Regions from separate parts of the Klebsiella sp. HN106 genome, predicted to be linked through region 1. Evidence: predicted binding sites of a transcription regulator. Region 1 holds the regulator's gene; each other region holds the start of a gene.

Region 1 (4,951 bases):
CCCGTCCGAACTATCTGGAACACTTCTGGGCGCTGGTAAACTGGAAGTTTGTTGCCGCTAATCTGGCAGCATAAAAGCCAACCGCAGAAGCATTGCTGCTTCTGCGGTTATTATTTCACTTCACGTGAACTTAATGGTTAGCAAACGCCTCTTCCGGTTGCGCCCGCCCGCTGAACAGCACCAGCAGTAGCGCTACGCCCGCGATAATCGCTCCCATCACCGGTACGAACGCATATCCCAGGCCGCCGGATATAACCGCGCCGCCCGCCGCCGCGCCCAGCGCGTTACCAAGATTGAAGGCCCCGATATTAACCGATGAAGACAGCCCCGGCGCCTCATGAGCGACGCGCATCACGCGCATCTGCAAAGGCGGTACCACCGCAAACGTCGCCGCCCCCCAGACAACCATACTTATCGCCGCTCCCACCTGCGACTGAGCCAGCAGCGGGATCGCCAGCATAATGACCATCAGCAGCAGAAGAAAGCCCTTCAGCGTTGCGGTAACGGAACGGTCGGCAAACTTACCGCCGAGATAGTTACCCAGCGAGAAACCGACGCCAATCAGCACCAGCATGGCGGTCACAAACAGCGGTGAAGCGTGGGTGATGGTATGCAGAACCGGGGAGATATAGGTATAAAGCGTGAACATCGCCCCGGCGCCCAACACGGTGGTCAATAGCGCCGACAGCACCTGCGGACGCATCAGCACCGCAAGTTCCTGCTTCACGTCCGGACGTTCGCCGGCGCTGCCCTTCGGTAGCGACAGCCACAGGCCGATCATCGCTACAACGCCCAGCCCCGCCGTTGCCAGAAACGACATTCGCCAGCCGATAGTTTCGCCCAGCCAGGTTGCCGCAGGAACGCCGCCGATATTGGCGATCGTCAGCCCCATAAACATCGTTGCTACCGCGCTGGCCTGCTTATGTTTAGGCACCACGCTCGCCGCCACCACCGAGCCGAGACCGAAGAAGGCGCCGTGGTTGAGGCTGGTAATAATGCGCGACAGCAGCAGCGTAGTGTAATCCGGGGCAATTGAAGAGAGCACATTACCGAGGGTAAAAATGGCCATCAGAAAGATTAGCGCATTTCTGCGCGCGCGGTGGGAGAGCAGCAGGGTCATTAACGGCGCACCGACCATCACGCCGATGGCATAAGCGCTAATGAGCATTCCCGCCGCCGGAATGGACACATCCACGCCTTTAGCAATAACCGGTAATAGTCCCATCGGGGAGAACTCGGTCGTGCCGATACCAAAGGCGCCGATCGCCAGTGCGAGCAGGGGAAAGTTGATTTTCATGCAGGAACTCCATCAGGCCGCCTTCAGCGACGGCATCTTATTCAGAAGTCAAAAGCATGACATCAATCACAGAAAAACAAAAGTAAACGAAATGGCAAAAGATTTTTGCGAAATTGATAATAATAGGCGGGGGGGTAAAGGGAGAGCGGCCCCTCCCTCTCAGTAAAGAATTAGTGCAGTACTGCAGTCAAACCTGCGGCAACAATCAAACCCAGAACAATAATCGTTGTCGTCAGCGAAAACTTTAAATTTGTATCCATCAATTTTTCCCCCTGATTATCCCCACATGAAAAGTGAGCTTGCTCATTTTTACACAGAATAGCGTAAAAATCTTCCGAGATTTAGAGTGATGCACATTTTTGCTCTTCCCCTTTGCCCCAAGATCGGACAAAATCCCACGCTAATTTGAAAGCGTATCGGCCATTGACCCCTTCCTGTCGTTCTGTGTCGTTTTCCCGACGTGATGCCATGATCCATTTTGGCGCCAGGGTGTGTACAGGCAATCGTTTACGTACCGATAAACAGACGATCAGGTCAAGGTCTGGAGTGAGAAGTAATGGCAACTATTAAAGATGTAGCGAAACGCGCAAACGTTTCCACTACAACAGTATCACATGTAATTAACAAAACCCGATTCGTAGCGGAAGAGACGCGCAATGCGGTATGGGCGGCCATTAAGGAGCTGCATTACTCCCCCAGCGCCGTTGCTCGCAGCCTGAAGGTCAATCACACCAAGTCTATTGGTCTGCTGGCGACCAGCAGCGAAGCGGCTTATTTCGCCGAGATTATCGAAGCAGTCGAGAAAAACTGCTTCCAGAAGGGCTATACCCTTATCCTCGGCAACGCCTGGAACGACCCGGAGAAACAGCGCGCCTATCTGTCAATGATGGCGCAGAAGCGCGTTGATGGCCTGCTGGTGATGTGCTCCGAGTATCCGGAATCAGTTTTAAGCATGCTGGAAGAGTATCGCCACATCCCGATGGTGGTCATGGACTGGGGCGAGGCAAAAGCCGACTTTACTGATTCGGTCGTCGATAACGCCTTCGAAGGCGGCTATATTGCCGGACGCTACCTGGTTGAACGCGGCCACCGCGATATCGGCGTGATCCCAGGCCCACTGGAGCGTAACACCGGTGCGGGCCGGCTGGCAGGCTTTATGAAAGCCATGGAAGAAGCGCAGATCGGCGTTCCGGAAAACTGGATTGTCCAGGGCGATTTTGAACCGGAGTCCGGCTATCGCGCCATGCAGCAAATTCTCAACCAGCATCCTCGCCCGACGGCTATTTTCTGCGGCGGCGATATTATGGCCATGGGCGCCATCTGCGCGGCGGATGAAATGGGGCTGCGCGTGCCGCAGGATATTTCGCTGATCGGTTATGATAACGTGCGCAACGCCCGCTACTTCAGCCCGGCGCTGACCACCATCCATCAGCCTAAAGACTCTCTGGGCGAAGCGGCCTTTAATATGCTGCTGGATCGCATCGTCAATAAGCGCGAAGTCTCGCAGTCGATTGAAGTCCATCCGCGTCTGGTCGAGCGCCGCTCTGTGGCCGACGGCCCGTTTGTCGATTACCGCCGTTAACCTTTCCTGCGGCGTCGGTTATTCCGGCGCCCGCAGCCACTCCCGATTCAGCGTTTCGCTATCGCCAAGATAATCCAGCAGCCATAACAGGGCCGGAGAGGCATCGCTTTGCTGCCACGTCAGACAGCAGGCAGCATCCGGGAATGGGTTCTCCAGCTCCAGCGCCGTCCATTCACCGCTATCGAGCCACGGCTTTGCTAAATGCCCGGGCACCATCCCGACGCACAGCCCCGCGGAGAGACAGGTTTCAGAGGCATCCCAGTCCGGCACAACCACCCTCTTCTGGTTATCGAGCAGCCAGGTGGTCCGCTTCGGCAGCGAGCGTGAAGTATCCTCTCTGACCAGCGATGGCCAGTTGCGCAGGACGTCATCGCTTAAAGGTCCCGTCATTTTGGCCAGCGGATGGTGGCTTGCGACGACGCAGTCCCAGCTCAGCATTCCCATATCACGAAAGGCGTAGCGGCCCCCGACCGGAATTGAGCGCGTTGCGCCGATCGCCAGCTCCACGCGACCGTCGGCCAGCGCATCCCAGACGCCGTTGAACACCTCCTGAAAAACAATCAGCTCAACGTCATCAAAGTGACGATAGAAATCAACGATCATCTGCCGCATACGCGTTGGCTTAACGATATTATCCACCGCGATAGAGAGCTGTCCGCGCCAGCCGTTGGCTATCTGCTGACACTGCTGGCGGGTGATCTGCATTTTTTTGATAACAGATCGCCCTTCCTGCAAAAACCAAACGCCGGCAGGGGTTAGCTCGACATCCCGATGGCGGCGTTCAAATAGCGGCACCGCCAGCCACTCTTCCAGCTGACGCACGGTATAGCTGACGGCCGAAGGGACGCGGTGCAATTCCTGCGCAGCGGCGCTAAAGCTGCCGTTGCGGGCGACAGCATCGACAACTTCAAGCGAGTATTCAGACCACATTTTCTGCCTGCAAAATTTTTGAATTCACCTGACAAATATTAGCGTTTCACAAGCCTGAATGCACTCCCTACACTCTGCGCCATCGTACCTGCATCACTAAAAAGAGAATGATATGCAACAACCTGGGAAAGGATTTTTAGTCTGGCTGGCCGGACTCAGCGTTCTGGGCTTTCTGGCCACCGATATGTACCTGCCGGCTTTTGCGGCCATGCAGCAAGATCTGCATACCTCAGCGGCGTCGATCAGCGCCAGCCTGAGTCTGTTTCTCGCGGGCTTTGCGCTGGGCCAGCTTTTCTGGGGGCCCATCTCCGATCGTTACGGCCGTAAACCGGTGCTGTTGAGCGGACTGGCCATCTTTGCCATCGGCTGTCTGGGCATGCTTTGGGTCCGCGATGCTACGCTGATGCTGGCGCTGCGTTTTATCCAGGCTCTGGGGGTTTGCGCCGCCGCGGTGACCTGGCAGGCTATGGTGACCGATTATTATCCTGCTCAAAAAACCAACCGCATTTTCGCCGCCATTATGCCCCTGGTGGGATTATCGCCTGCGCTGGCGCCGCTGCTCGGCAGCTGGTTACTGGTTCATTTTGAATGGCAGGCTATTTTTGCCGTTCTGTTCGCCATTACCCTGCTGTTAATGCTGCCAGCCCTGCGCCTGAAGGCGGCGAAAAAAAGGATCGTCAGCGCCCAGCAGAAGCTTACGTTCCTCGCCCTGCTGCGTTCGCGGGAATATAGCGGCAACGTGCTGATCTATGCCGCCTGTTCCGCCAGCTTCTTTGCCTGGCTGACGGGGTCGCCGTTTATCCTTCACGAGATGGGCTACGGCCCGACCGTTATCGGCCTGAGCTATGTTCCGCAAACCATCGCGTTTCTGGTAGGTGGCTACGGCTGCCGGGCGGCGCTGCAAAAATGGCAGGGCCAGCAAATTCTGCCGTGGCTGCTGGCGATCTTCGCCGTCAGCGTGGCCGCCACCTGGCTGGTTGGCCTGCGGGAAAATGCAACCCTGGTGGGATTAATGATTCCGTTCTGCGCCATGGCAGTGGTGAATGGCGGTATCTATCCTATCGTCGTCGCCCAGGCATTGAAGCCCTTCCCTGAGGCGACAGGCCGCGCCGCGGCGTTGCAAAACACCCTGCAGCTTGGCC
Region 2 (4,951 bases), on a different contig from region 1:
GAGCAAGCCAGGCCTTCGTCGCTGATATCGATTAGCCGCCGGAGAACGAGCGTATGCTGGCGGCTAACGGGCGGATTGCGGGAAAAGTATATTACGATTCATTTACCTGTAGACCTGATTATCATGGACAAATTTGACGCTAATCGCCGCAAACTGCTGGCGTTAGGTGGAGCCGCGCTCGGTGCTGCTGCCATTCTGCCTGCGCCGGCATTTGCCACCCTCTCGACCCCACGACCGCGTATTTTGACGCTGAACAACCTGCATACTGGTGAATCACTCAAGGCGGAGTTTTTCGATGGCAGAGGCTATATTCAGGATGAATTAGCAAGACTTAATCATTTTTTCCGCGACTATCGCGCGAATAAGATTAAGTCCATCGATCCCGGTTTGTTCGATCAACTCTATCGTCTGCAGGGATTACTTGGTACGAACAAGCCTGTCCAGCTTATTTCCGGTTATCGCTCTGTTGATACCAATAATGAGCTTCGCGCGCGCAGCCGGGGAGTAGCGAAACACAGCTACCACACCAAAGGCCAGGCCATGGATTTCCATATTGAAGGCATTTCGTTAAGCAATGTTCGCAAAGCCGCGTTATCTATGCGTTCAGGTGGTGTAGGATACTACCCACGTAGCAACTTTGTGCATATTGATACCGGGCCGGTACGGCACTGGTAACGAAAGGAGCCTCATGAACTATCGTATTATTCCGGTTACTGCGTTCGCGCAGAACTGTTCTTTAATCTGGTGCGAACAAACCAGGCTGGCGGCGCTGGTGGATCCCGGCGGTGATGCTGAGCGAATCAAACAGGAAGTCACCGCGGCAGGCGTCAGCCTGATGCAAATTCTGCTGACGCATGGCCATCTCGATCACGTTGGTGCGGCGGCGGAGCTGGCGCAACATTATGGCGTGCCGATTATCGGGCCGGAAAAAGAAGATGAGTTCTGGCTGGAAGGATTACCGGCGCAGAGCCGGATGTTTGGTCTGGAAGATTGCCAGCCGCTTCAGCCGGATCGCTGGTTGAACGAAGGCGATGTAGTCAGCGTGGGGAACGTCTCTCTGCAGGTGTTGCACTGTCCCGGTCATACTCCAGGGCACGTGGTCTTCTTCGATGCCGCTTCCCGACTGCTGATTTCTGGCGATGTCATATTCAAAGGTGGGGTGGGGCGTAGCGATTTCCCTCGTGGCGACCATAGCCAGCTGATCGATGCGATTAAACGCAAACTCTTGCCGTTGGGCGATGACGTATCGTTTATTCCTGGCCATGGCCCTATGTCGACGCTTGGGTATGAGCGTCTGCATAACCCATTCCTGCAGGATGAGATGCCTGTCTGGTAAATTTGCCGGAAGAAAATAGATGAAAAGGCCGCGAATGCGGCCTTTTGCTTTTGCTACAGAGCGGGCTTACAGTACGGCAACAATCGCTTCGCACAGCGGCGCCATATTGTCTGGCGTCATGCCCGCGACGTTAATACGCCCGGATGCCACGGCGTAAATCGCAAACTCTTCGCGTAACCGCAGGACCTGCTCTTTGGTCAGGCCGCTAAACGAGAACATCCCGTTTTGCTGAATGATGAAAGAGAAATCGCGGCTGGCGCCTTTTTCCTGCAGGGTATTAACGAACAGCAGACGCATGCGCTGGATGCGTTGGCGCATGTCGGTTAACTCTTGTTCCCAGATGGCGCGCAGCGCGTCATTGCTGAGAATGGTCGCCACTACCGAGGCGCCGTGAGCCGGCGGGTTAGAGTAGTTTGCGCGGATAACGGACTTCATCTGGCTGAAGGCGCGGTCTACCGTTTCCTGGTCAGCGGCAACCAGCGTGCAGGCGCCTACGCGTTCGTTATACAGGCCGAAGTTTTTCGAGTAGGAGCTGGCTACCAGCAGCTCTTTATGCAGCGCGGCGAAAGCGCGCAGGCCTTCAGCGTCCTCTTCCAGGCCCCGGGCAAAGCCCTGGTAGGCAAAGTCAAACAGCGGCAGCCAGCCTTTCTCTACGGAGAGCTGCGCCAGCTGTTGCCACTGTTCCAGCGTTGGATCGATACCGGTTGGGTTGTGGCAGCAGCCGTGGAACAGAACCACGTCACCGGCCTGCGCTTCGTTCAGGCTGGCCAGCAGTCCATCGAAGTCGAGTTTGTGGTTTGCGGCATCGTAGTAGGTATATTCGCGAACGTCGAGTCCGGCTGAATTGAATACGCTTTTATGGTTCGGCCAGCTTGGGTTGCTCACCCAAATACGTTTAACGTCGGTATTCTTCGCCAGAAAATCAGCGGCGACGCGCAGGCCGCCTGTACCACCGGGAGTCTGGGCGGTACGAGCGCGTTTATCATTGATAATCGCGCTGCCTTTCCCAAACAGCAGCTCCTGAGTGCAGCGACCAAACTCTGGAATACCATCAATACCCAGGTAATTTTTGGTGGTTTCATTTTCCAGCAGATACTGTTCTGCTTTCTTCACGCTAGTCAGGACCGGTGTTTTACCCGTTTCATCTTTATAAACACCAATTCCAAGATTAATTTTTGTTGGGCGGTCATCGGCACGAAACAGATCGGCCAGGCCCAGAATTGGGTCGGCAGGGGCGGCGGTAATGTTCTCAAACATGACGAGGTTCCATTGTGATTACTGAAGGGAAATCCGCTATCAGGTTAACGGGAGTTATGTTAATTGCCAACCGTTTGCGACAAAAAGCGAGAAGGTTTTTAAAAGTTACGATCTTCCTCTCAGGAACGCAGAAAAGCAGGACCGAAGTCCTGCTTTTTAGGCATATCACGAAGGGGTGTACTGCAAATTAGAACTGGTAAACGATACCAACCGCTGCCTGATCGTCGGTCGCGACTTTCGCAGCACGGGTGTAGTCGTTGTCGTCCAGCTGGTTGAATTTATACGCAGCGTAGACGTTCATGTTTTTGTTGAAGTAGTACCAGGTACCCACTTCGACGTATTTAACCAGGTCAGCATCGCCGCCGGAGAAGCCAGCGCGGGAGCGCAGGTCTTTACCTTTAGTCTGTACGTAGCCGATGGACGGACGCAGGCCGAAGTCGAACTGATACTGAACAACGGCTTCAAAGTTCTGAGTTTTGTTAGCGAAATAGTTGCCTTCGTTTTCCGGAGTCATGTTGTAGGTCTGAGAGTACATGACTGCAGCGTAGATGTTGTTCGCATCATACTTAGCGGAGGTTGCCCATGCTTCAGCTTTTTCGCCCTGACGGTCTGCTTTCTGGTCGCCGCTGCGGCTGGAGTTAGCATAACCAGCGGACAGCGCTACACCGTTGTCAAACGCGTAGGTAGCCGCGGTGCTGAAGCCGTCGCCGTTTTGTTTCTTCACAGCGCGTTCTTTGTTTTTACCCTGGTACTGCAGCGCAAAGCTCAGGCCATCAACCAGACCGAAGAAATCAGAGTTACGGTAGGTCGCAACGCCGTTGGTACGCGCGGTCATGAAGTTGTCGGTGTTGGTCCAGCCGTCGCCGCCCCATTCAACCAGCATATCGGTCGCCGCTTCAACGTCGTAGATGGCGCCGTAGTTACGACCGTAGTCGAATGAACCGTATTCACCGGCTTTTAAGCCAGCGAAAGCCAGACGGGTTTTCGTGGTCTGGGAGCCTTCAACGTTGGACGCATCCATGTTGTATTCCCACTGGCCGTAACCGGTCAGCTGATCGTTGATCTGGGTTTCGCCTTTCAGGCCGATACGGGCGTAGGTGGTGTCGTCGCTGCTGGTGTCACCGTTAGTGGTCCAGACGTGCTCGCCAACCATTTTTCCGTAAAAGTCGAGTTTGTTGCCGTTTTTGTTATAGATTTCTGCAGCGTTCGCTGCACCGGCTACCAGCAGGGCAGGAATTACCGCTGCCAGAATTTTGCGCTTCATCATTATTTATTACCCTCATTTATATTTTTTTATGAACACTTGCCACTGCCGCCAATACGTTTCGTCAATAAAAATTTACGGAACTATTGATGATAGTTTGGTGTCTGGAGGCATCTTTCCATTCAGAACAACGTTTCGCTAGCCTGAAAATGCTACCAATATCTCATATGAGTAACAAAAGGAAATTCTATGTAACTAAATGTGTATTTTTGGGAACTTTGTGAACTCTATCAACATTCCGTCCCTGTTCGCTGACAAAATCAGCTCTCTTTATATATCTATATGAATTAATTATGATTAATTTAGATAACAGAGGGGTTGTGCATTTTACAGCTGCTTTTTGCTTTTTTTTTATTCAGATTTTGTCGTTGCAAGATGTGCGGTGGTTGATTAAATAGTGAGCAATATAATCAGCAGGTTTGACGATTTTTGGACATTAAGTGCGGTTTGTAACTTCAGGTAAGAGCGTAATAGTGCGTAACATATTTATGAATTTCGCGGGTTGATGTTTAAATTTCCTGAAACTCGTTAACGTAAATTGACATAAAAAAAGGCCGGCTTGCGCCGACCTTTGCGTTAGATAACAAAAAAATCAGAATGTGGCGTTACGTGGAGTGCGCGGGAACGGAATCACGTCACGAACGTTCTGTACGCCGGTCACGTAGGCAATCAGACGCTCGAAGCCCAGACCAAAACCGGAGTGCGGCACGGTGCCGTAACGGCGCAGGTCGCGGTACCACCAGTAGTCTTCTTTATTAAGACCCATTTCCGCCATGCGCGCGTCAAGTACGTCCAGGCGTTCTTCACGCTGGGAGCCGCCGATAATTTCACCGATACCCGGCGCCAGAACGTCCATTGCGGCGACGGTCTTCCCGTCTTCGTTAAGGCGCATATAGAACGCCTTGATCTCTTTCGGGTAGTTTTTTACGACTACCGGCGCTTTAAAATGCTCTTCCGCCAGATAGCGTTCGTGCTCGGAGGAGAGATCCACGCCCCAGTACACCGGGTTTTCGAACTGCTTACCGCAATTTTCCAGAATGGTGACCGCGTCAGTATAATCCACCTGAGCGAAATCCGCGGAAACGAAACGTTGC
Region 3 (4,951 bases), on a different contig from region 1:
ACAAAAGGGTGCGGTTTCGCTTTCAGGAAGCTGGCTACCGGTATATTGGTGAAGTCATTTGCATCGCAAATATCGTGAAAGTAAGTGATATCGGTACGATCTACAGAAGGGGATCTGTTTGCTGGTAAACCGATGAGTTTTGCGTAAGGGGCCAGGCTTTCTGCGGTGGCTTCGATCAGTGGGATGGTCAACATGTTTAGTGCTCCTTATTGATGATAACGTTGTCTTTTTATGTTTTTTAATATTTGAATTTTGTGTATTAATTGATTGTTTTAAATGTATTAATTTTTGATTTATGCAAAATGACAACGTTGTCATTTTTTGTGGATTCTAGCCTGGGGGATGGCGATCGAAAAGAGAGAGAGATCACAGAAAGCGATCATCAGTCATTTGACGGCTTTTACAGTTCGCGGCGACAGGAATTGCCAGAAAATGGTTATGTGAAGTAACCTGTTGAATAGCTGAAGAGTTTAATTGGATGTCAGGACTCAAGGGGCGTGCCAGAATGTGTGAGTGACCTGGCGTTGGTCATAGAGTCATTGAATGAAAAGAACGACGGATCGTCTTAAGAGAAGAATATGGCAAGCATCGCAGATATCGCTAAAAAACTTAATTTATCCAACTCTACTGTTTCGAGAGCATTACGCGATTCGGGGCTCGTGACGAAGGAAACCCGAGAGAAGGTGTTACTTGCAGCACAAGAAGTAGGGTATGAGGTGAACGCAATAGCCAGAAAGCTGCGTAGCGGTGAGTCGAAAACCATTGGCGTGATCGTATCCGATATTACCAATTTATTTCACGGTGAAATCATCACCGCCATTCAGAAAGTTGCGATCGATAATGGCTATACCGTTATTTTTGGTACCTCTTCAGAAGATGAAACTACCGAAAAAGAGCTTATCGACCTGCTAAAAAGTAATATGCTTCAGGGGCTTATTATTGTTCCGACACATCAGTCAATAAATAACATTAGACCGCTGGAGCATCTGCCGATTGTCGAGGTTGACCGCCTGTCCGGGCTTGATTCCAGCGATCAGGTGCTAATTAGCAACTATGAAAGCATGAAGCTTGCTACCAACTATCTTATCAGCCAGGGGCACAAAAATATTCTCTACTGTACTGGTGATTTAGCCATTACCACATTTGATGAACGCCTGAACGGGTTTCAAAGCGCAATAGCGGAAGCAGAATCAGATATTGCTCACGAAGTTTTGCTGGTGAAAGATACGGGCAAGCTGCAGGCCAGGACCAGCAGTGAAGTTATTAACAATCTGACCGGGAAAAAGCGGCCTTCAGCCATTATTGCGGCAAATGACTTTATTGGTGAAGGAGTTATTTCTGCGATTTATAAATGTGGTCTGGCGGTGCCGGATGACATCTCTTTTTTGATGTTCGACGATCCGCGGTGGGCAAGCTTCTTCCCGACGCCGTTAACGGTGATTAAGCAGCCTGCATATCAGCTGGGCTTAACGGCGGCTGAGTTGCTTATTTCCAGAATTGAGAACAAAGAAAAGGGAAGCAAAAGAGTTAAGCGCCTCACCGCTGACCTGATCGTCAGACAGTCGGTCGCGAAAATAGGGTAGGTTATCTTAACAGAGTCCACAGGCCGGTATCCCGGCCTGTCATCGATAACGTTTTACAGCACCTTATGCGGGCCGAAGCACTCATAATGAATGTTGTCGCTGCTCACGCCCAGATCTACCAGCTGCTTCGCGGCAAACTGCATAAACGCCACCGGGCCGCACAGATAGAACTGCATCTGCGGGTCGCCGATCTTGTCGGCCAGGGCCGATAAATCCATCAAACCTTCGCTGTCAAACGCGCCGGATTGACGGTCCGCTTCGCTCGGGCTGCGGTACCAGACGTGAGAAGTAAACTTCGGCAGCGTTTCACCCAGCGTTTTCACTTCGTCCGCGAAGGCGTGCACGTCGCCGTTCTCTGCCGCGTGGAACCAGTTCACCTGCGCCGGATGCTGCGCTTTTGCCAGCGTGTCCAGCATTGCCAGCATCGGCGTCTGACCGACGCCGCCGGAGAGCAGCGTGACTGGCGTTTCCGGCGCCACGTTGAGGAAGAAATCGCCGGCCGGCGCGGCCAGATAGATCACGTCGCCTTCTTTCGCTGAATCATGCAGCCAGTTTGAAACCTGGCCGCCGTTTTCACGTTTAACCGCGATACGATAGCCTTTACCGTCGGGTTTGCGGGTCAAAGAGTACTGGCGAATTTCCTGATGCGGAAAACCTTCCGGCTTCAGCCAGACCGCCAGATACTGGCCTGGATGATATTCCGCTACCGAGCCGCCGTCGACCGGCTCAAATTCAAAGCTGGTAATCAGCGCGCTGCGCGGCGTTTTTTTGACGATGCGGAATGCGCGGGTGCCTTCCCAGCCGCCGGTTTTGCTGGCGCTTTCGTTATAGATTTGCGCTTCACGATTAATAAAGACGTTGGCCAGCACTCCGTAGGCCTTGCCCCAGGCATCCAGTACTTCCTGGCCCGGACTGAACATCTCATCGAGGGTCGCCAGCAGGTGAGTACCAACAATATTGTACTGCTCGGGTTGAATCTGGAAGCTGGTGTGCTTCTGGGCGATTTTCTCTACCGCCGGCAGCAGGGCGGGCAGGTTCTCGAGATTGCTGGCATAGGCGGCAATCGCGTTGAACAGCGCCTCGCGCTGGTCGCCGTTGCGCTGATTGCTCATATTGAAGATTTCTTTTAATTCGGGATTGTGAGCAAACATGCGGTCGTAAAAATGAGCGGTCAGTTTTGGACCGGTTTCAACCAGCAGGGGGATGGTGGCTTTCACCGTAGCGATGGTCTGGGCGTCGAGCATAGCAGCTTCCTTTATAAGTTATCTTAATGATGCATATTAAATGCATCTTATAAAAATAACCCTGCTTTGTAAATGGTTCTTTAACGCTTTACCTTAAGACAGTTACAACATGAATTATTTGCATCACAAACCTGAAAAGAAATCCGTTGATAATCGAAGGTGCTTTATTGCTCAAAGCCTTGTGTAATGCGGAGCCAATCGTTTGCGTAAAATCCTTTGTCAAGACCTGTTATCGCAGAATGATTCAGTTATACTGTGGGCCGTTGTCCAGGTGGACCGCCTTTTTAGGCCGAAATTTTATTGTTAGCTGAGTCAGGAGATGCGGATGTTAAAGCGTGAAATGAACATTGCCGATTATGATGCCGAACTGTGGCAGGCTATGGAGCAAGAAAAAGTACGTCAGGAAGAGCACATCGAACTGATCGCCTCCGAAAACTACACCAGCCCGCGCGTAATGCAGGCGCAGGGCTCTCAGCTGACCAACAAATACGCTGAAGGATACCCGGGCAAGCGCTACTACGGCGGCTGTGAATACGTCGATATCGTAGAGCAGCTGGCGATTGACCGCGCTAAAGAACTGTTCGGCGCTGACTACGCTAACGTGCAGCCGCACTCCGGCTCCCAGGCGAACTTCGCGGTCTATACCGCTCTGCTGCAGCCGGGCGATACCGTTCTGGGTATGAACCTGGCGCAAGGTGGTCACCTGACTCACGGCTCTCCGGTCAACTTCTCTGGCAAACTGTACAACATCATCCCTTACGGTATCGATGAGTCCGGTAAAATTGACTACGACGATATGGCTAAGCAGGCTCAGGAACATAAACCGAAGATGATTATCGGTGGTTTCTCGGCTTATTCCGGCGTGGTTGACTGGGCAAAAATGCGTGAAATCGCTGACAGCATCGGTGCATACCTGTTCGTCGATATGGCTCACGTTGCCGGTCTGATCGCCGCAGGCGTTTACCCGAACCCGGTTCCGCATGCTCACGTCGTGACCACCACCACCCACAAAACCCTGGCCGGTCCGCGCGGCGGCCTGATCCTGGCGAAAGGCGGTAGCGAAGAGCTGTACAAAAAACTGAACTCCGCCGTATTCCCGAGCGCCCAGGGCGGCCCGCTGATGCACGTTATCGCGGCGAAAGCCGTCGCGCTGAAAGAAGCGATGGAGCCAGAGTTCAAAGTTTACCAGCAGCAGGTAGCGAAAAATGCCAAAGCGATGGTCGAAGTGTTCCTGAACCGCGGCTACAAAGTGGTTTCCGGCGGCACTGAAAACCATCTGTTCCTGCTGGATCTGGTCGATAAAAACCTGACCGGTAAAGAAGCTGACGCTGCTCTGGGCCGCGCCAACATCACCGTCAACAAAAACAGCGTGCCGAACGATCCGAAGAGCCCGTTTGTGACCTCTGGTATCCGTATCGGTTCTCCGGCGGTGACCCGTCGCGGCTTTAAGGAAGCAGAAGTCAAAGAGCTGGCCGGCTGGATGTGCGACGTGCTGGACAACATCAATGACGAAGCGGTCATTGAGCGCGTGAAGGGTAAAGTGCTGGATATCTGCGCACGCTTCCCGGTCTATGCATAAGCGTTAGCATTGAGCTAAAAAAGGCCGCTGATGCGGCCTTTTTTGTGCCTGTTAATTAGCGGCGGTCGAGCGAAATCGCTCCGGGCCCGGTTATTGCCAGCAGCAGGAAGGCGCCGGCAATACTGATGTTTTTCCAGAAGTTAATCATGTTCGGTAGTACCGCATCGCCGGACATATTCCAGTAGTGATGGCCAATCACCGCGGTACCAAGAGTATAAAAAATAAAGATCACCGCCAGCGGGCGGGTGAAAAAGCCCAGCACAATTAAAATGGCCGCCGGCACCTCCATAATAATGGCAATGATGGCCGCAAGCGTTGGCATCGGCGCGCCGGAGGAGGCCATATACTGCACCGTGCCGCTAAAGCCGAGCAGCTTGGGATAACCGAAAAGAATAAACAGCACCACTACCGCGATACGCGCAATCAGCAGCAGCAGAGAGCGGGAGGAACCAAAGTCAAAGTAGCGTAGAGTGTTCATGATCAGCTCGTTATGAGAGACGTGTGATTTAAACGTAATACACAAATTTGCGCTCCGCCACGTCCCC
Region 4 (4,951 bases), on a different contig from region 1:
TGTTTATCGGCGCCACCGCCGAAGCGGCGATGGTCCTGCTACTGTTTTTAATCGGCGAACGTCTTGAGGGATGGGCTGCCAGCCGCGCGCGGCAAGGCGTCAGCGCATTGATGGCGCTGAAGCCCGACACGGCAATCCGCGTGCGCGATGGCGTGCGTGAAACCGTAGCCCAGCACGACCTGCGCCCCGGCGACGTGATTGAAGTCGCCGCCGGAGGCCGCCTCCCTGCCGATGGCCAGCTACTCTCCCCCTTCGCCAGCTTCGATGAGAGCGCTTTGACCGGTGAATCCGTACCGGTAGAGCGTAACGCCGGGGAACGCGTAGCGGCCGGCGCCACCAGCGTCGATCGTCTGGTACAGCTGACGGTGATCTCCGAACCGGGCGACAGCGCTATCGATCGTATTCTTAAGCTGATTGAAGAAGCGGAGGAGCGCCGCGCGCCGATTGAACGCTTTATCGATCGCTTTAGCCGCATCTATACCCCGGCGATTATGGTCGTCGCCCTGCTGGTGGCCATTGTTCCGCCGCTGCTGTTTGCGGGCGCCTGGCTGCCGTGGATCTATAAAGGCTTAACGCTGCTGCTGATTGGCTGTCCGTGCGCGCTGGTGATCTCCACCCCGGCGGCAATTACCTCCGGGCTGGCGGTAGCGGCACGACGCGGCGCGCTGATTAAAGGCGGCGCGGCGCTGGAGCAGCTCGGCCGCGTGCGCCAGGTGGCGTTTGATAAAACCGGTACCCTGACCATCGGCCAGCCGCGCGTCACTGCGGTGATGGCGACCGCAGACATCAGCGAAAACGATCTGCTGGCGCTCGCGGCCGCCGTGGAGCAAGGCTCCAGCCACCCGTTAGCCCAGGCTATCGTGCGTGAGGCAGAACAGCGCCGGCTGGTCATTCCGTCGGCAAGCGATCAGCGCGCGCTGGCCGGATCCGGCATTGAGGCTCAGGTTGAAGGACGCCAGGTGCTGATTTGCGCCGCCGGTAAAACTCGCGATCCGCAGTACGATGAACCTATTCAGCAGATGGAGAGCGCCGGGCAAACCGTGGTGCTGGTAATGCGCGATAAGACGCTGCTGGGGATTCTGGCGCTGCGCGATACGCTTCGCGATGATGCCCGTCAGGCGGTGGATGAGCTCCATCAGTTGGGCGTTCAGGGAGTGATACTGACCGGCGATAATCCACGTGCGGCGGCGGCTATCGCTAACGAGCTGGGACTGGCGTTCCGCGCCGGGCTGCTGCCCGCGGACAAAGTGCAGGCGGTGATAGCGCTTAATGCCCAGTCGCCGCTGGCCATGGTCGGCGACGGTATCAACGATGCGCCGGCGATGAAAGCGGCGACGATAGGTATCGCGATGGGCAGCGGCACCGACGTTGCTCTGGAGACCGCCGATGCGGCATTGACCCATAACCGCCTGACCGGGCTGGCGCAGATGATTTCGCTGGCGCGCGCCACCCACGCCAATATCCGGCAGAACATCGCCATCGCTTTGGGTCTGAAGGGCATTTTCCTCGTCACCACCTTGCTCGGCCTGACCGGCCTGTGGCTAGCGGTGCTGGCTGATACCGGGGCGACGGTGCTGGTCACCGCTAACGCGCTGCGGTTGCTGCGTAAGAAGTAAGGGCAAGCCCCGGAGGCGGCGCTTGACGCGCCTTGCCCGGGCTACAGGTTAGTGCGGTCTGTTTTTTGTAGCCCGGATAAGGCGTCAGCCGCGATCCGGGGAGGCCTGGCTCAGTGGCTTTTACGAATCAGATAGCGGTACGGCAGCGCCTCGGTTTCCTGCGCCAGTAGCTCATGCTCCATAAAGCGGCAGAAACCGGGAATATCGCGGGTGGTCGCCGGATCGTCGGCCACAATTAGCAGCGTCTCGCCCACCGGCATCGTACGCACGGTCTTGCGCACCATCATCACCGGTTCCGGGCAACGAAGCCCCTGCGCATCAAGCGTATGGTCAGGGCTGGAGAAAAGTTCGCTCATTTTCATCTCACATTAACAAAACGGCCCTAGTTTACCCCCAGTTCGCCAGTACGCAAGCCAGGTTAACGTTTGCGCGAAAAACAACCATTGCATTACGCACGCAACGCAGTATCATGCAGCCGTTTTTATTGGGTTCCCTCACCCCAACTCTCTGGCCCTAAATCATTCGAGTTGCAGAAAGGCGACGACGCAGCGAATTTCCAGGAGCTTACATCAGTAAGTGACTGGGATGAGCGAGGAAAGTTAACGCATCTGCAGCTTGAAGAATAACGGGCATAAAAAGGTCACAATATGAGTCCGTTTACTACCGTACAGCGTAAAAAAGCGCTGATCTGGCTATCGCTTTTCCATCTGCTGGTCATCACTTCCAGTAACTATCTGGTGCAGCTACCGATCTCCATCTTTGGTTTTCATACCACCTGGGGCGCGTTCAGCTTTCCGTTTATTTTCCTCGCCACCGATCTGACGGTACGCATTTTCGGCGCTCCGCTGGCGCGACGCATTATCCTCGCGGTGATGATCCCGGCGCTGCTGATCTCCTACGGGGTTTCCGCGCTGTTCTACATGGGCGAGTGGCAGGGCTTTGCCGCCTTAACCAGCTTTAACCTGTTTGTCGCTCGTATCGCCGCCGCCAGCTTTATGGCCTACGCGCTGGGGCAAATCCTTGACGTCCACGTCTTTAACCGCCTGCGTCAGAGCCGCCGCTGGTGGCTGGCGCCCACGGCATCCACCCTTTTCGGTAACATCAGCGATACGCTGGCCTTCTTCTTTATCGCCTTCTGGCGCAGCCCGGACCCGTTTATGGCGGCGCACTGGGGGGAAATCGCCATCGTCGATTATTGCTTCAAGGTGCTGATTAGCATCGTATTCTTCCTGCCGATGTACGGCATGTTGTTGAATATGCTGCTGAAAAAACTGGCAGATAAATCTGATTTATCCGCATTGCAGCCAGGTTAAGAGTACTCGCGAAACGATGTGATAAGATAAGCGAATGAGCCGTTAATGGCCGTTTATCGAAAGGAAGATGTCAATGCGCAATTTGGTTAAATATGTCGGTATTGGCCTGCTGGTTATGGGGCTTGCTGCCTGTGATAACAGCGATACCAAAACGCCGACTGCCGGGGCTGCTGCGGAAAGCAACGCCAGCGGGCAACCTATTAGTCTGCTGGATGGCAAACTGAGCTTCTCCCTGCCTGCCGGTATGACCGACCAGAGCGGCAAGCTGGGCACCCAGGCCAACAATATGCACGTCTACTCTGATGCCACCGGACAAAAAGCGGTGATCGTGATTGTTGGCGACAATACCAATGAAGAGCTGGCGGTGATGAGCCAGCGCCTGGAAGAGCAGCAGCGCAGCCGCGACCCGCAGCTGCAGGTCGTGAGCAATAAATCCATTGAGCTCAAAGGCCACACCCTGCAACAGCTGGACACCATCATCTCCGCTAAGGGCCAGACCGCCTGGTCTTCCGTGCTTCTCGGCAAGGTTGATGACAAACTGCTGACGCTGCAGATCACGCTGCCAGCGGACAACCAGCAGCAGGCTCAGACCGAAGCGGAAAACATTATCAACACCCTCGTCATCCAGTAACTACTGGCCTGACGCCGCGGCCTCCGGTTCATTGACCGGGGGCCGTTTTTTTAATCGCCATCCCAGCAGCAGCGCTACCGCGACCAGCCCCGCCGTCGCCAGATAGATCGATGAAATTCCCGCCCACGCCATCAGCAGCCCGGCCAGCGGGCCGGTGATCCCCAGCGAGAGATCCATAAATACCGTATAGGTTGCCAGCGCCGACCCCTGGTTGTGCTGCGGCACCGCCTTCACCGCCACCACGCCAAGCGCCGGGAACACCAGCGAAAAACCGGCTCCGGCAAAGAAAGTACCGATTTTCGCCATCAGCGGCGTCTCCGCCAGGCCCACTAACAGCAGCCCGATAATCTCGACGACAAAACAGATCATCGCCACGTTCAGCCCACCGAGGCGATTAATTCCGTTGGGAAACAGCAGGCGAGTGCCGACAAAGGCGCAGCTAAACAGCGTCAGGGCGAAGGCCGCGCCGTCCCAGCCTTTGGCATCATAAAACAGGGTGATAAAGGTGGCGATAACGCCGAAACCCGCCGATGCGAGGGCCAGCGCCATGCCGTAGAGCCAGACGCGCCCCAGCACCGCGCGAAACGACATCGCTTTCCCCTTACCCGCTTTTACCGCCGCCCGCGGCAACGCGCACAGCACCGCCACCAGCGCAACCACCATAATCGTCAACGCCAGACCGTGCAGGCCAATCAGCGAGTAACAGAGCACCCCGAGCGGCGCGCCCATCGCCATCGCCCCGTAGGTCACAATCCCGTTCCAGGAAATAACCCGCCCGATATGCAGCGAACCGACTACCCCTACGCCCCACAGCGTTGAGCCGGTGCCCGCAAAGCTCTGCCCGATGCCGAGAATAATGCGCCCCAGACACAACAGCGCCAGACTAACCACGGGCCAGCCGCCGCATAACGCCGCCAGCAGATAGCACAGTCCGCTCAGAAAGCAGCCGCACAGGCCAAAAACAACGATTTTTTTCGGGCCCAGCAGATCGGCATAGCGCCCGGCGTGAGGGCGGCTGAGCAGCGTAGCAAAATACTGCAGGCTAATCACCAGCCCGGCCCAGAAGGCGCTATACCCCATTACATCATGAACATAGCCGGGTAATACCGCCAGCGGCAGGCCTATGGTCAGGTAGCTGGCAAAGTTAAAGATAACGACAGAGACAATCCGCAGATTGAGGCGCAATCCATTAAGCGCCGGTTCAGCGACGGTTTCGGGCATCGGGTTCCACCAGATTTTTACAACAGTGTTTCATTTCTACCACGCCGCACGTTATAAATCAGCAGCCAGATTAGGATTCCTGGCAGCAAGCCAGACGCTACACTTAATGAAAATCATAGAAAGGAAGAGTGAATGACAACCCCTCAGCCCGATAAAACGGGCATGCATAT

The links. The regulator PurR, encoded in region 1, represses purine synthesis genes. The targets are predictions, from matches to a motif close to CANGCAAACGTTTGCNTG.
Region 2: the regulator PurR is predicted to act here: its motif matches at 2,657-2,674, upstream of ACSIPU_RS06720 (amino acid aminotransferase).
Region 3: the regulator PurR is predicted to act here: its motif matches at 3,019-3,036, upstream of glyA (serine hydroxymethyltransferase).
Region 4: the regulator PurR is predicted to act here: its motif matches at 2,031-2,048, upstream of tusA (sulfurtransferase TusA).

Annotation. Positions count from the first base shown of each region.
Region 1 is NZ_JBLURD010000001.1:687,780-692,730, forward strand. Features, by position in the region: gene sodB (superoxide dismutase [Fe]) at 1-74, shown strand, start outside; gene ACSIPU_RS03250 (MFS transporter) at 131-1,297, opposite strand; gene ACSIPU_RS03255 (cytochrome bd-I oxidase subunit CydH) at 1,468-1,557, opposite strand; gene purR (HTH-type transcriptional repressor PurR) at 1,854-2,879, shown strand; gene punR (DNA-binding transcriptional activator PunR) at 2,898-3,809, opposite strand; gene punC (purine nucleoside transporter PunC) at 3,922-4,951, shown strand, end outside.
Region 2 is NZ_JBLURD010000002.1:31,365-36,315, reverse strand. Features, by position in the region: gene ACSIPU_RS06730 (YcbK family protein) at 124-675, shown strand; gene ACSIPU_RS06725 (MBL fold metallo-hydrolase) at 689-1,336, shown strand; gene ACSIPU_RS06720 (amino acid aminotransferase) at 1,403-2,593, opposite strand; gene ACSIPU_RS06715 (porin) at 2,781-3,860, opposite strand; gene asnS (asparagine--tRNA ligase) at 4,450-4,951, opposite strand, start outside.
Region 3 is NZ_JBLURD010000004.1:45,459-50,409, forward strand. Features, by position in the region: gene ACSIPU_RS12880 (ureidoglycolate lyase) at 1-194, opposite strand, end outside; gene ACSIPU_RS12885 (LacI family DNA-binding transcriptional regulator) at 579-1,583, shown strand; gene hmpA (NO-inducible flavohemoprotein) at 1,637-2,827, opposite strand; gene glyA (serine hydroxymethyltransferase) at 3,153-4,406, shown strand; gene ACSIPU_RS12900 (DoxX family protein) at 4,462-4,884, opposite strand.
Region 4 is NZ_JBLURD010000011.1:62,569-67,519, reverse strand. Features, by position in the region: gene zntA (Zn(II)/Cd(II)/Pb(II) translocating P-type ATPase ZntA) at 1-1,616, shown strand, start outside; gene tusA (sulfurtransferase TusA) at 1,727-1,972, opposite strand; gene ACSIPU_RS21675 (7-cyano-7-deazaguanine/7-aminomethyl-7-deazaguanine transporter) at 2,264-2,929, shown strand; gene ACSIPU_RS21670 (DcrB family lipoprotein) at 3,003-3,560, shown strand; gene ACSIPU_RS21665 (MFS transporter) at 3,561-4,781, opposite strand; gene ACSIPU_RS21660 (AI-2E family transporter) at 4,914-4,951, shown strand, end outside.